Regions from separate parts of the Nocardioides sp. NPDC057767 genome, predicted to be linked through region 3. Evidence: riboswitches for the same ligand, from Rfam matches in the RefSeq annotation. Region 3 holds a riboswitch; each other region holds the start of a gene.

Region 1 (4,452 bases), on a different contig from region 3:
CAGCCCGACGAAGCCGATCGCCCCGGACGTGGCGACGATGACGGCGGTCATCAGCGCCGTCAGCACGAGGAGCACCGCCCGGATCCGCGCGACATCGACCCCGAGCGAGGCCGCCGCGTCGTTGCCGAACGCGAACGCGTCCAGCCATCCGGCGCCGAGGATGCAGCAGAGCAGCCCGCCGAGCACGATCACGCCGCACACGAGTACGTCGGTCCAGCTCGCCGAGGAGAGCGACCCGAGCAGCCAGAACAGCACCCCGCGCGTCTGCTCGGCGTCGGCCGCGGTGAACACGATGAATGAGGTGAGCGCCGAGCAGAGCTGGGTCGCGGCGATCCCGGCGAGGATGAGCCGGTCGGTGGTGCCGCCGGCGAGCGAGGCGAGCAGCAGCACGAGGGCGAACGACGCGAGCGCACCGGCGAACGCCCCGGTGGAGAGCCCGATCGCACCCGACCCGACGCCGAGGACGACGATCGAGACCGCGCCGGTCGAGGCGCCCGAGGAGATGCCGAGCACGAACGGGTCGGCGAGCGGGTTGCGCAGCAGCGACTGCAGGATGACCCCGCAGATGGCCAGGCCCGCACCGCAGATCCCCGCGAGCAACGTACGCGGCAGCCGCAGGTCCCACACGATGCTCTGCTGGAGCAGGGTCAGGCCGGAGGACCCGAGCCCGGCCCGGTCGGCGACGACGCCGTAGACGTCGGTGATGCTGAGGTCGGAGGGGCCGACGGTGATGGCGCCCGCCACCGAGGCGACCACCACCAGGGGAGCCAGCGCCAGCAGAATGCCGGCGCGGGGGACGCGGCGCGCCGACATCAGCGGAGGCCGAGGGCGGCCAGCTGGTCGGCGACGTTCTCGACCGCGTAGACGGTGCGGATCGAGGGATTGAGCTCGGCGCCGGAGACCGTCACGAAGCGGTCGTTGCGGACCGCGTCCATCCGGGCGGTGACCGGGTTGCTCTTCAGGTAGTCGATCTTGGCGCGAGCGGTCTCGGCGGTCTGGCTCTTGCGGGTCAGGTCGCCGAGGACGATGACGTCGGGGTTGCGCTCGGCGACGGTCTCCCAGTTGATCTGCGGCCACTCGTCGGTGGTGTCGTCGAAGACGTTCTCCACGCCGAGGGTGCGGCCGATGATGCCGGGACCGCCGCAGCAGCCGGCCAGGTAGGGCGACTCGGAGTTGGCGAACCAGTACATCGCGCTCACCTCACCGGAGGGCGCCTTCGTCCGGGCGGCCTCCAGTCGCTGCGACAGGTCGGCGACCAGGCTCTCGCCGCGTTCGGGGACGCCGAAGATCCGTGCCAGGTCGGTGATCTCCTGGAAGATCGTCTCGATCTCGAGGGGGTCGACACGGGTGCCGTCGTCGTCGCCCTCGTTGTCCTTGACGCACTCGGCGGGCGAGAGGTAGGAGCCGACACCCAGCTTCTCCAGGTCCTCCGGCGTGGTCACCCCGCCCTCGCCCAGGGTGCTGATGAAGGAGGCGGTGACGAAGTCGGGCTCGGCCTCCAGGACGCGCTCGTAGGAGGGCCAGTTGTCGGCGAGCCGCGGCACGCGTTCGTTGTCCTCGGCGAGCGAGTCGAGCACCGGGTCGGTCCACACCGCGGTGCCGGCCATCCGGTCGGCGAGGCCGAGCGAGAGCAGGATCTCGGTCGAGCTCTGGTTGAGCGAGACCGCCCGCTCGGGCGGCGCCTCGAGGGTGATCTCGCGACCGCAGTTGGTCAGCGTGAGCGGGAAGCCGGCGGTGCTGGCGGTGGCAGCCTTCTTCGCGTCGGCGGGCCGGTCGGCACCGCAGCCGGTCAGGGTGGCGCCGAGCGCCAGCACGGCGCTCGCGGTGATCGTTCGGATGGTGCGAGACAGGTGCACGTCGGTCCTCGAGCGGGTCGCGGGCTGGTGCGCGTCGCCCGTGCTGACCGGCAGCGGTCTGCTGCAGGGCCAGCAGGTCTTCGGACTCGGGATCGACCGGCGCGAGACGCCTTCCCAGACCCGAGGGCCCAGTGGCACAGTGTCCCGTCCGTCACCCACACCGCTGCGCGTCAGTCCCGGGCTCTCACCGGGTTCCCGTGCCGGGACTGCGTCCCGAGCGGCTGGCCCGAAGACCGTAGCAGGAGTGCCCGCCCGCCGCCGTGACGCCCTCAGCCCTCGCGATGGGCGCTGAGCCCGTCCTGCCCAGGTGCGACCGAGTCGTGGAGCTTGATCGTGTGGTCGTACTGCTCCTCGACCATCGGCCGGTAGGCGATCCGCGGCTCCGTCATCACACCCTCGAGACGTACGCTCAGGTCGGCCTCGATCCGTGCCATGACCTCGGCGTCGACGACGTCGGCGTCGGTGATCAGGTGCGGGCGCAGCGGGTCCATCCCGGTGTACCAGAACGTGCCGTGCAGCAGCGGCCACAGGACGTCCTCGATGTGGCCGCTGATCCCACGCGGGCCCAGGGTCGCGGCCCGGTCGCCGGCCGTGACGATGGTCAGGGCGCGCTTGCCGGCCAGGCCGCCCTTGCCGTACTTGAGCGGCTTGCCGGTCTCCGGGTCCGGTACGTCGAAGGCGAATCCCGACTCGAAGACCCGATCGATCCAGCCCTTGAGGATGGCCGGCACCGAATACCACCACAGCGGGAACTGCATGACCAGCAGATCTGCCTCCCGCAGGCGGTCCTGGTGGCGGCGTACGTCGGCCTCGCCCCGTTCCACCAGAAGTGGATTGAAACCTTCTCGATAGAGGTCGATCTCGTCGACGGTCCAGCCGGCCGCGACGAGAGCGTTGCGGCCCGCCTCCTGCAGCCGTCCGTTGAGTGACGAGGCGTGCGGATGTGCCCATACCCAGAGTGCGTGCATGGGTCTCTGAACGCGGTCTGACGCGGCAGGATTCCCGCGCGGATGTGGGTTGGCGTGGTGCCGGTCTGACGGCAAAGTCCGAACCTCGCTCAAATTAGCGGCCGAAGAGTGTTGACGTATGTGATTGCCATCACTAGCGTAAACCAGGCTTGAAACCTTTCAATTCGAGGAGCTGCCCATGCCGGACACACCCGCCGCACTGGAGCTGCGGGACGTGGCCAAGTCGTTCGGCCCCGTACGCGCCCTCCGGTCTGGAAGCCTCCGGGTCGAGGCCGGATCCATCCACGCGCTCGTGGGGGAGAACGGGGCCGGGAAGTCGACCCTGGTCAAGATCGTCGCCGGGCTCTACCGCCGCGACGCCGGCGACTACCTGCTCTCCGGGGAGCAGGTCGACTTCCGCAACACCGCCGAGGCCAAGCAGGCCGGCGTCGCGGTCATCTACCAGGAGCCGACCCTCTTTCCCGACCTCTCGGTCACCGAGAACATCTTCATGGGGCGCCAGCCGACCAACCGCTGGGGCAGGATCGACCGCGCCGCGATGCGCACCGAGGTCGTCGAGCTCTTCGCCCGGCTCGGTGTGCCGATCGAGCCCGAGCGCCCGACCGAGGGCCTCTCGATCGCCGACCAGCAGCTGATCGAGATCGCCAAGGCGCTCTCGCTCGATGCCAAGGTCCTGATCATGGACGAGCCGACCGCGGCGCTGTCGGGCAACGAGGTCGAGCGGCTGATGACCGTGGCGCGCACGCTGCGCGACCAGGGCTGCGCCGTCGTGTTCATCTCGCACCGCTTCGACGAGGTGTTCGCGCTGTGCGACACGATCACGGTGATGCGCGACGGCGCCTACATCTCCACCGACCCGATCTCCGCGGTCACCGAGGACGAGATCGTCCAGCGACTGGTCGGGCGGGAGGTCTCCGACCTCTACCCGAAGCTCGAGGCCACCGTCGGCAAGCCCCTGCTCGAGGTCAGGGGCCTCACCCGCACCGGCCTGTTCCAGGACATCAGCCTCACCGTCCGCGAAGGTGAGATCGTCGGCCTGGCCGGCCTCGTCGGCGCCGGGCGCAGCGAGGTCGCCCAGGCGATCTTCGGCGTCGACCCCTACGAGAGCGGCGAGGTCACCCTCGACGGGCAGCCGGTCCCGCCGGGTGACCCGCGGCGGGCGATAGAGATGGGGCTGGCCTTCGTGCCCGAGGACCGCCGCCAGCACGGCCTCGTCCTGGACGCGCCGATCTCGCGCAACATCACCCTCCCGACGAGCGGCCGGCTCGCCCGCACCGGGCTGATCAGCACCGGCATCGAGAACCGCTCGGCCGCCGACTGGGCCGCCCGGCTCGAGGTCAAGGCCGCGACCCTCGACACCCTGGCCGGCACCCTCTCGGGCGGCAACCAGCAGAAGGTGGTCCTGGCCAAGTGGCTCTCCACCCAGCCGAAGGTGCTGATCATCGACGAGCCGACCCGAGGCATCGACGTCGGCACCAAGTCCGAGGTGCACCGGCTGCTCTCCACGCTCGCGCAGGAGGGTCTCGGGATCCTGATGATCTCCTCCGAGCTCCCCGAGGTGCTCGGGATGGCCGACCGCGTGATCGTCCTCAGCGAGGGTCACCAGACGGCCGAGCTGAGCCGCGAGG
Region 2 (4,452 bases), on a different contig from region 3:
CGATGGTGAGATCGACGTCCTTGAGCACGTGCTCGGAGGAGTCGGGCGGGGTGAACGTGATCCCTCGCAGCTCGATCATGCGGCTGTCTCCTCCTCGACGAGTGATGCCGGCACCGGCGCGGCGACCGCCGGGACCAGCCCGACGAGCACTCCTGCCATGGCCGTCAGCGTGACCCCGGGCGCGGTGCTCACCCCGGGAAAGGCCACCGGGACCTGCGACCGGGCGACCCACCAGCCCACGACCGCGACCAGCACGCCGCTCAGCGCCACCACGACCTCCGGCCAGCGCCACCGGTCGGGCCGGTAGACGGTCCGCGACACCCGGCGACCGGCCAGCCTCAGCCCGATGGCCGCGGAGCCGACGCCGAGCACCAGCATGGTGGCCGCCAGCCAGCCGGGCGTGGTCCCGTCCAGCACCGCGTAGACGCCGGCGCAGAGACCCACGAGCGAGACCAGCATCAGCCCCGAGGTGACCCGCCTGGTGGCAGCCGGGATCCCGGCCGTACGTCCGTAGCCGCGTGTGTCCATGCCGGCCGCCAGCGCCATCGACCGCTCCAGGGCGTCCTCGAGCACCGGCACCAGGAAGCGGCGCAGCCGCTTGACCCTTCCGGTCGCCCCTGCCCGCAGCCGCTGCGCGGCGCGGACCCGCTGCACCGACTCGGCCAGCTGGGGCAGCACGGTCACCGCCACCACCACGGCGGTGCCGATCTCGTAGAGCGCGGGCGGCAGCGACCGCAACAGTCGCTTCGGGTTGGCCAGTGCGTTGGCCGCACCGACGCAGATCACGATCACACCGAGCCGCATACCGTCGTAGAGGCCCGCGAGCAGCGCCTCGCGGGTGAGCGGCCCGAGCAGCCGGATCCCGAGCACCCAATCGGGAAGCGGGATCTCGGGCAGATCGATGAGCACATGACCCGGCACGGCGCCCAGGAGCACCCTGAAGAGCACCCGGGTCGCGACGATGAACAGGGCGAGGCCGACGTAGAGCCGGAACGCCTTCGCCCACGGTTGCTCACCGCGACGGGCCGCGACCACGACCGAGACCACCCCCACCAAGAGCAGGAGCAGCAGCGGGTTGGTGGTGAAGGAGGCGTACGCAGCCAGCCCGATCGCCCACACCCACCAGGCGACGGGGTGCAGATCACGGGGCAGGCGCGCGATCGCGGCCTCGCGAATCAAGGTGCTCATCGGACCGCCTCCGTAGCGCATGCGCCAGGGTACGGACGCGGTCCGATGAAAGATCCATTGTTCGCTCGCTGACGCTCGCTCATCGCCGACGCCACCAGACGACACCGGCGACGGAGAAGAGGGCGAGGATCCCGGCGGGAGCGACCCAGACGGGCAGCTGCCGGGGCTCGGAGGTCGAGTCAGAGGGTGAGTCCTCCGGAGATGACTCCGGCGACGGGCTTGAGGGCGCCCCCACAGCATCCCCAAGCACCGTCGCCGGAGCGGTAACGACATCGTCGTCTATCCACGTGAACGCAACACCCTGCCCGGAGGTCACGCTGATTTCGGTAACATTTCTGGAGGCATAGCTCCAGGCCCCGGATTCGTCGGTGACCCACAGGGACCAGTAGGCGTCGGCGGGAGGCATCTGGGCACAGCCGGCGGTCTTCGGCCGGCCGTCGACACGGCAGACGACGCTGGGCATCGAGGTCACGTAGGTGAGCGGATGCCCTGCCTTCTCGAAGAGGTCGGCACCGGTGTCGCCCTCCTCGGGCCGGACGCAGGTGACCTCGGGGTCGCCGCCCAGCGCGTTGGGCTCGACGACGACGGTGACGCCGTCACATGCCTCTGCGGCAGAAGCCGAAGCCGGGGTGAGGACGGGTGCGGTGGCCCCGGCGAGGATCGCCAGGGCCACCATCGCGGACCGTAGGCTCAGCACGCGGTCTTCGTGGTCGCGTCCTTGGGCAGGAAGACGAGGGATGGCAGCGCCTGGGCGGCCGCGAGGCGGTACATCCCCTCGGACTCCTTGGTCAGCCCCTTGGTGTTGCCCTCGGCCAGGGCGGCGTCGTCGTAGGCCACCGCCCCGATGTCGTCACCGCAGGTCACGACGTGCTCGGAGACCCAGGTCGCGGCCTTCTCGGCAGCATCGGTCTCACCGGCGCGACCGAACGCCCACCCGGCCAGGCCGGTGGTGTTGGAGTTGGCGATGTTGCCGGTCGCCGCCTTGAACGAACCGTCCTCCGCCTGGGTCTCCTTCAGCCACTCGACGCCAGCCTCGACGGCCTTCTCGGCCTCGGGAGAGGCGACCGAGGACAGCGCGATCAACGCGAACGCGGTGGCGTCGGCATCCGGAGCGGCCTTCGGGTCACCGTCGCAGGTCTGGTCGGCGGCCGCGGGGTCAGCCGTGAACGTGACCCGGAACCAGCCCTCCTCGCACTGCTGCCCGGCCAGGAAATCCGCGGCGGCGGTGGCCTTCTTGCTCTCGGCGTTGCTCAGTGCCCAGACGGCGTACGACTGCCCGATGGTGTTGGAGTAGTCGGCCGCCTCCTTGTTCTCGGGGTCGAGCTTGTCGGCGATGCGGCCGTTCTCACCGACGGTGCCCTCGAGCTGCTTCAGCAGACCGGGGTCGGAGGCGTCGATGTTCTGCTGGAGGACGAGCGCCTTCGCGGTGGCCCCGGCCGAGGTCACGGTGCCGAACCCGGGCGAGGTGTAAGCCGACTTGTTCTCCATCACGGCCGCGGCGATCGTGGCGATCTCCTCGTCGTAGCCACCGACCTCGGCCAGCGCGATCCCGATGTCGGCGCTGAGCCCGAAGTCGTCGGTGCCGTACTGCGCGTTGCGGGCCACACCCTTCGGCGCCTGGGCGACGAGCCAGTCGGCCACGGAGGTCGACACCTTCGCGTCGTAGGTGGGCTTCTCCCCCTCCTCGACGGCCTTCTCGCCGCAGCCGGCGAGCGAGGTGAGGGCGAGGGCGGCGGCGATGCCACCGATGACGGTCTTCTTCATGGTTCCTTCCGCGCTGTTCGTCGGGAAGGCCCAGGGCCGACCCGCTGCTTTCCACGACAGCGTCAGGTCAGTACGCGCCCGTCGGCAGGTGCTCCGGCTCGCCCAGGACCCGATGTCCTGGGCCTACGGTTGCGGGTCAGCGCCGGGATTCGACCGGCTTCCCCCACCACGGCGTGTGTTGATTGAGGCTCTGCTTGATTCGGGGGTCATCTTATGCCGGGTCGTCCCTGCTTGCGGGATCGCCGTCGAGCAGTCACTCTGTCCCCATGCGCCACAGGATTCTCGGCCTTGTCGCAACCTCGATCTCGGCCACCGTGCTCTCCCTCTGCCCAGCCACGACGGCCGTCGCGGCACCGGCTCGAACCTCGGTCACGTACGCCGATCTGGTTGCCATGTTCGGCGACAAGGTCGGTGACAGGAAGACCGTCGAGACCGGGCTGCCGACCCTCAACCGGGCCATGTCCGACGCCCGGATCACGACCTCCTACCGGCAGGCGGCCTACCTGGCCACGCTCGCCAACGAGAGCTCCTTCCACCACGACGCCAAGGGCCCCCACGACAAGCGGAAGTACGCCGGCCGCGGCTACATCCAGCTGACCGGCGAGGCCAACTACACCGACGCCGGCGCCTACTTCGGCATCGACCTTCGCCGCCGCCCCGAGCTGGCCCGGTCCCTGGACCACAGCGCGCCGATCTCGCGGTGGTACTGGACCGTCGCCCGCGATATCAACCCGCTCGCCGACGCCCTCGAGATGGGCAAGGTCAACGCGGCGATCGGCTATCCCGCCAACAAGGAGGAGGACGCCGAGCGCTGCCGCGACTTCAAGGCCGCGCTGAAGCACCTCGACGGCTCGGTTCCCAAGGGGATCGACTGCACCCGCCCGAAGCCGAAGAAGGCAGACGACCAGGACCTCACCGCGGACGCGTCCTAGACCTGCAGACGTACGTCACTTCTTGTTGCGCTTGTCGCTGACCGCGATCGCCGAGGTGCCCTCGTCCTTGAGCTCGAAGAGGTCGATCGCCTTGATGAGCTTGGTCCAGGTGGCGTAGCCGTAGTTGCGCGGGTCCTCGGAGGACTGGTTGCGGATGCGGGAGACGACCGTGCCGACCAGGGCCCAGCCGTCGTCGTCGGCGGCCGCGGCGATGGAGTTGCGCAGCAGCTGGATCAACCGGGCGTTGCGCTTCAGGACCTGTCCCGTGGTCGCCGAGGAGGACTGCTTGCGGGCGGGGGTGGCGCCGGCCTCGGAGTCGGTGTCGGTCTCCTCCTCGGAGCCGCCGAGCTTCTCGACCACGGTGAACCGGGTGCAGGCGCTCTTGAACGGGGCCGGCGTCTTCTCCCGGCCGTAGCCGTAGACGGCGCGCCCCTTCTCGCGCAGGTAGTGCACCAGCGGGGTGAAGTCGGAGTCGGAGGAGACCAGCGCGAACGCGTCCGGGATCGCCGCGTGCAGCAGCTCGACGGCGTCGATGGCGAGCGCCATGTCGGAGGCGTTCTTGTGGGCG
Region 3 (4,452 bases):
GCGCTACCCCGAGGTCGAGCTCGCCCATCCGCTCGACGGGGACGAGGCAGCGCTGCTGCATCGCTCCGTCGAGGAGACCGGGGCGGGGCTGGGGGTCGACGGTCAGCGCTGGCAGCAGGTCTTCGGCCCGGTCGTACGCGGCTTCGACGCGATCACCGACCACATCCTCGGCCCGATCCTGCGCCCGCCGCGGCACCCGTTCCGGATGGCCGGTTTCGGCCTGCGGGCCGTTCCCCCGGCCACCGTGCTCGCCCGGGCGTTCCGCGAGGATCGGGCCAAGGCTCTCTTCGCCGGGTGCGCCGCCCACGCCTTCCACCCCCTGGACCGCCCCGGCACGGCCGCCGTGGGCACCATGCTCATCGTCAGCGGTCACCGGCACGGATGGCCGGTCGCCGAAGGCGGCTCGCAGGCGATCACCATTGCGATGGCAGGGCTGCTGGAGGAGCTGGGCGGCAGCATCGTCACCGGCACCACCGTCCGCAGCCTCGCCGACCTGCCCGACGCCGACGCCACCCTGTTCGACACCAGCCCGGGAGGCTTCGCCGACATCGTCGGCGAGGCCCTTCCCCGACGGCAGCGCCGGGCGATGCGGCGATGGCAGCACGGACCCTCGGCGTACAAGGTCGATCTCGCCGTCCGTGGCCCGATCCCCTGGCGCGACCCGGAGATCGGCCGCGCCGGGACCGTCCACCTGGGCGGCACGATCGAGGAGGTGGCAGCAAGCGAGCGGGAGATCGCGGTCGGCCGAATGCCGGAGCGACCGTTCGTTCTGCTTGGGCAGCAGTACGTCGCCGACCCGTCCCGCTCGACAGCAGACCTCAACCCGGTCTGGGCCTACGCCCAGGTCCCGCACGCCTACGAGGGCAACGCGACCGACGTGGTCCTGGCCCAGATCGAGCGTTTCGCCCCTGGTTTCCGTTCGCAGATCGTCGACACCCACGTCACCACGCCGGCCGACTATGCCGCGTACAACCTCAACTACGTCGGCGGTGACATCTCCACCGGCGCCAACACGCTGCGCCAGCTCGTCATCCGCCCCACCCTCGCCGCCTACGACACCGGCATCCCGGGGATGTTCCTGTGCTCCTCGGCGACGCCGCCGGCGCCGGGCGTCCACGGCATGTGCGGCTACCACGCCGCCCGCCGCGCGCTGCGCCACCTCGGCGTGGCCGAGAAACCAGGTGCCAGCGGCGTACGTCCTGGCTAACGTCTCGCCCATGCCGCAAGCCCGCCTGCGCACCGAGCGCCTCGACCTGGTCCCACTGAGCGAGGAGCACCTGCCCTTCCTGGTCGACCTCAATTCCGATCCGGTGGTGCTGCGCCATCTGTTCACGCGTGCGCTGACGGCGGCGGAGACCGAGGAGCGCATGCACAAGTGGCTCCGCTCGGCGCGGGAGACGGAGGCGCTGGGCAAGTGGGTCGGGTATTCGGCGGCGGGTGAGGCCGTCGGGCTCTACATGTTCGAGCTGCCCGACAACCCGCCGCGCACCGATGCGGCCGAGCTCGGCTACCGGCTCCCACAGCGCCACTGGCGCAAGGGCTACGCGAAGGAGGGCTCGCTCGAGCTGCTCCGTCACGGGTTCGAGGACCTCGGGATCGAGCGAGTGATCGCGCAGACGATGGCCGTCAACGAGGCCTCCCGGGCCACGATGGTCTCGGTCGGGATGAGCTTCGTGCGTGGCTTCCAGCAGGACTGGGAGGAGCCGCTCGCCGGGCACACCGAGGGAGAGGTCGAGTACGAGATCACCCGCGAGGCCTGGCTCGCGCGCCACGCGGGGTAGGCTGCGAGCACGCTCGTGGCGCAGGAACCCGGTGAGAGTCCGGGGCGGTTCCGCCACTGTGATGTCCGTACAGCTGCTGGGCACGGACACAGCCAGACACTGGCCGCGGGCTATCCGACCGATCGACGGGGCGAGAACCCCTAGGAGGACCCCGGCATGGCCGACCCTGCACGCGTACGCATCGCCCTTCTGTCCACCTCGGACACCGACCTGCTCTCGGCCCGTGCCAGCGGCGCCGACTACGCCTGGGCGAACCCGTCGCGGGCGACCGACCTCGATGCCGTCGTCGCCGAGGCCGACCTGGTGGTCTTCCGCCTGCTCGGCTCCCCCACCGACCTGTGGGACGGCCTGAGCGCCGTCAAGGAGCGCGGCACCCCGGTGGTCGTCCTCGGCGGCGAGCAGCAGCCGAGCGCCGAGCTGATGGAGCACTCCACGGTGCCGATGGGCGTCGCCGCGGAGGCCCACCGCTACCTCGCCGAAGGTGGTCCGGCCAACCTTGCCCAGCTGCACGCGTTCCTCTCCGACACGGTCCTGCTGACCGGGTTCGGGTTCGAGCCGCCGGCGCAGGTGCCGGCCTGGGGGTTCGCGGAGCGCCCGTCACAAGCCGACGACACCCGGCCTCGGATCGGCATCCTCTACTACCGCGCCCACGAGACCAGCGGCAACACCGCGTTCGCGCACGCGCTGGCCGACGCCATCGACGCGACCGGAGCAGCCACCGGCGTACCCGTCTTCGCGGGGTCGCTGCGCTCGGCACCCGACGACCTCTACGAGGCGCTCGGCACCCTCGACGCGCTCATCGTGACCGTGCTCGCGGCGGGCGGGTCCGTGCCCGCGTCCGCCTCCGCCGGCGGCGAGGACGAGGCCTGGGACGTAGAGCGGATGGCAGCGCTGGACATCCCTGTGCTCCAGGGCTTGTGCCTGACCAGCTCGCGCGCGGAGTGGGAGGCCTCCGACGACGGCGTGACGCCGCTCGACTCGGCCAACCAGATCGCGATCCCCGAGTTCGACGGCCGGATCATCACCGCGCCGTTCTCGTTCAAGGAGCTCGACGAGCAGGGCCTCCCCCACTACGTCGCCGATCCCGAGCGGGCCGCGCGCGTGGCCCGGATCGCGGTCAACCACGCCCGCCTCCGCCACACGCCCAACCAGGACAAGCGCCTCGCCCTCGTCCTCTCCGCCTACCCCACCAAGCACGCCCGCATCGGCAACGCGGTCGGCCTGGACACCCCGGTCTCCGCGATCCGGATGCTGCGCCGGCTCCGCGAGGAGGGCTACGACCTGGGCCAGGACAACGAGGTCGTACGCATCCTCGACGGCTCCGACGACACCGCCGCCGGCGACGCGCTGATCCATGCCCTGATCGCGGCCGGCGGCCAGGACGAGGAGTGGCTGACCAACGCCCAGCTCACCGACGCCCACGTCCGGATCTCCAAGGCCGACTACGACGAGTGGACCGCGGACCTTCCCGCCGACCTGCGCGAGCAGATGGTCGAGACCTGGGGCCCGACGCCAGGCGAACTCTTCGTCAACGACTCCGGCGAGCTCGTGCTCGCCACGCTCCAGGCTGGCAACATCGTCATCCTGATCCAGCCGCCGCGCGGGTTCGGCGAGAACCCGGTCGCGATCTACCACGACCCGGATCTTCCTCCCAGCCACCACTACCTCGGTGCCTACCGCTGGCTCGAGCACGGCTTCGGTGCCGATGCCGTCGTCCACCTCGGCAAGCACGGCTCGATGGAGTGGCTGCCGGGCAAGAACGCAGCGCTGTCGGCGTCGTGCGGCCCGGATGCGGCCATCGGCAACATGCCACTGATCTACCCGTTCCTGGTCAACGACCCCGGCGAGGGTGCCCAGGCCAAGCGCCGCGCGCACGCCACGATCGTCGACCACCTGGTGCCGCCGATGGCCCGTGCGGAGTCCTACGGCGACATCGCGCGGCTGGAGTCGCTGATGGAGGAGTACGACCGGATCTCCTCCATGGACCCGGCCAAGCTGCCCGCCATCCGCGGTGAGATCTGGCAGCTGATGAAGGCCGCCGAGCTCCACCGCGACCTCGGCATGGAGGAGCGTCCCGAGGACGACGACTTCGACGACTTCATGCTCCACATCGACGGCTGGCTCTGCGAGATCAAGGACGCCCAGATCCGCGACGGCCTGCACGTGCTCGGCGGCGCCCCGGAGGGCGAGGCCCGGATCAACCTGGTGCTCTCCATCCTGCGCGCCGCACAGGTGTGGGGCGGCGTCGGCGGTGCGGTGCCCGGGCTGCGGGCGGCGCTCGGCCTCAAGGAGGGTGCCGACACCCGGGCGGTCGACGAGATCGAGACGCAGGCGCGCGACCTGGTGCAGCGGATGGACGCGGCCGGCTGGGCCCCGGCCGTCGCTGAGACCCTCCACGACGACCCGGCCGTCCAGCAGGTGCTCGCCTTCGCCGCGACCGAGGTCGTGCCGCGGCTGGCGAGGACGACCGACGAGCTGGGAGCCGTGCTGCACGCGCTGGACGGTGGCTTCGTCCCCGCGGGGCCGTCGGGCTCGCCGCTGCGGGGGCTCGTCAACGTACTTCCCACGGGGCGCAACTTCTACACCGTCGACCCGCGTGCGGTGCCGAGCCGGCTGGCGTGGCAGACCGGGCAGGCGATGGCCGACTCGCTGCTGCAGCGCTACCTGGACG

Evidence for each region. A riboswitch is a leader RNA that binds a small molecule or an ion and turns the genes downstream of it on or off. The one in region 3 is predicted to bind cobalamin.
Region 1: it holds a riboswitch for cobalamin, as region 3 does, so the genes downstream of both, ACFVDI_RS12840 (ABC transporter substrate-binding protein) here and cobN (cobaltochelatase subunit CobN) in region 3, are expected to answer to the same signal.
Region 2: it holds a riboswitch for cobalamin, as region 3 does, so the genes downstream of both, ACFVDI_RS24800 (prenyltransferase/squalene oxidase repeat-containing protein) here and cobN (cobaltochelatase subunit CobN) in region 3, are expected to answer to the same signal.

Annotation. Positions count from the first base shown of each region.
Region 1 is NZ_JBHVKJ010000021.1:27,459-31,910, forward strand. Features, by position in the region: gene ACFVDI_RS12835 (FecCD family ABC transporter permease) at 1-813, opposite strand, end outside; gene ACFVDI_RS12840 (ABC transporter substrate-binding protein) at 813-1,856, opposite strand; cobalamin riboswitch at 1,910-2,097, opposite strand; gene ACFVDI_RS12845 (NAD(P)H-dependent oxidoreductase) at 2,126-2,824, opposite strand; gene ACFVDI_RS12850 (sugar ABC transporter ATP-binding protein) at 3,003-4,452, shown strand, end outside.
Region 2 is NZ_JBHVKJ010000065.1:23,403-27,854, forward strand. Features, by position in the region: gene ACFVDI_RS24785 (ABC transporter ATP-binding protein) at 1-79, opposite strand, end outside; gene ACFVDI_RS24790 (CbiQ family ECF transporter T component) at 76-1,188, opposite strand; gene ACFVDI_RS24795 (hypothetical protein) at 1,268-1,885, opposite strand; gene ACFVDI_RS24800 (prenyltransferase/squalene oxidase repeat-containing protein) at 1,879-2,952, opposite strand; cobalamin riboswitch at 3,018-3,150, opposite strand; gene ACFVDI_RS24805 (glycoside hydrolase family 19 protein) at 3,219-3,884, shown strand; gene ACFVDI_RS24810 (NYN domain-containing protein) at 3,900-4,452, opposite strand, start outside.
Region 3 is NZ_JBHVKJ010000004.1:58,690-63,141, reverse strand. Features, by position in the region: gene ACFVDI_RS03550 (phytoene desaturase family protein) at 1-1,207, shown strand, start outside; gene ACFVDI_RS03545 (GNAT family N-acetyltransferase) at 1,218-1,781, shown strand; cobalamin riboswitch at 1,759-1,904, shown strand; gene cobN (cobaltochelatase subunit CobN) at 1,938-4,452, shown strand, end outside.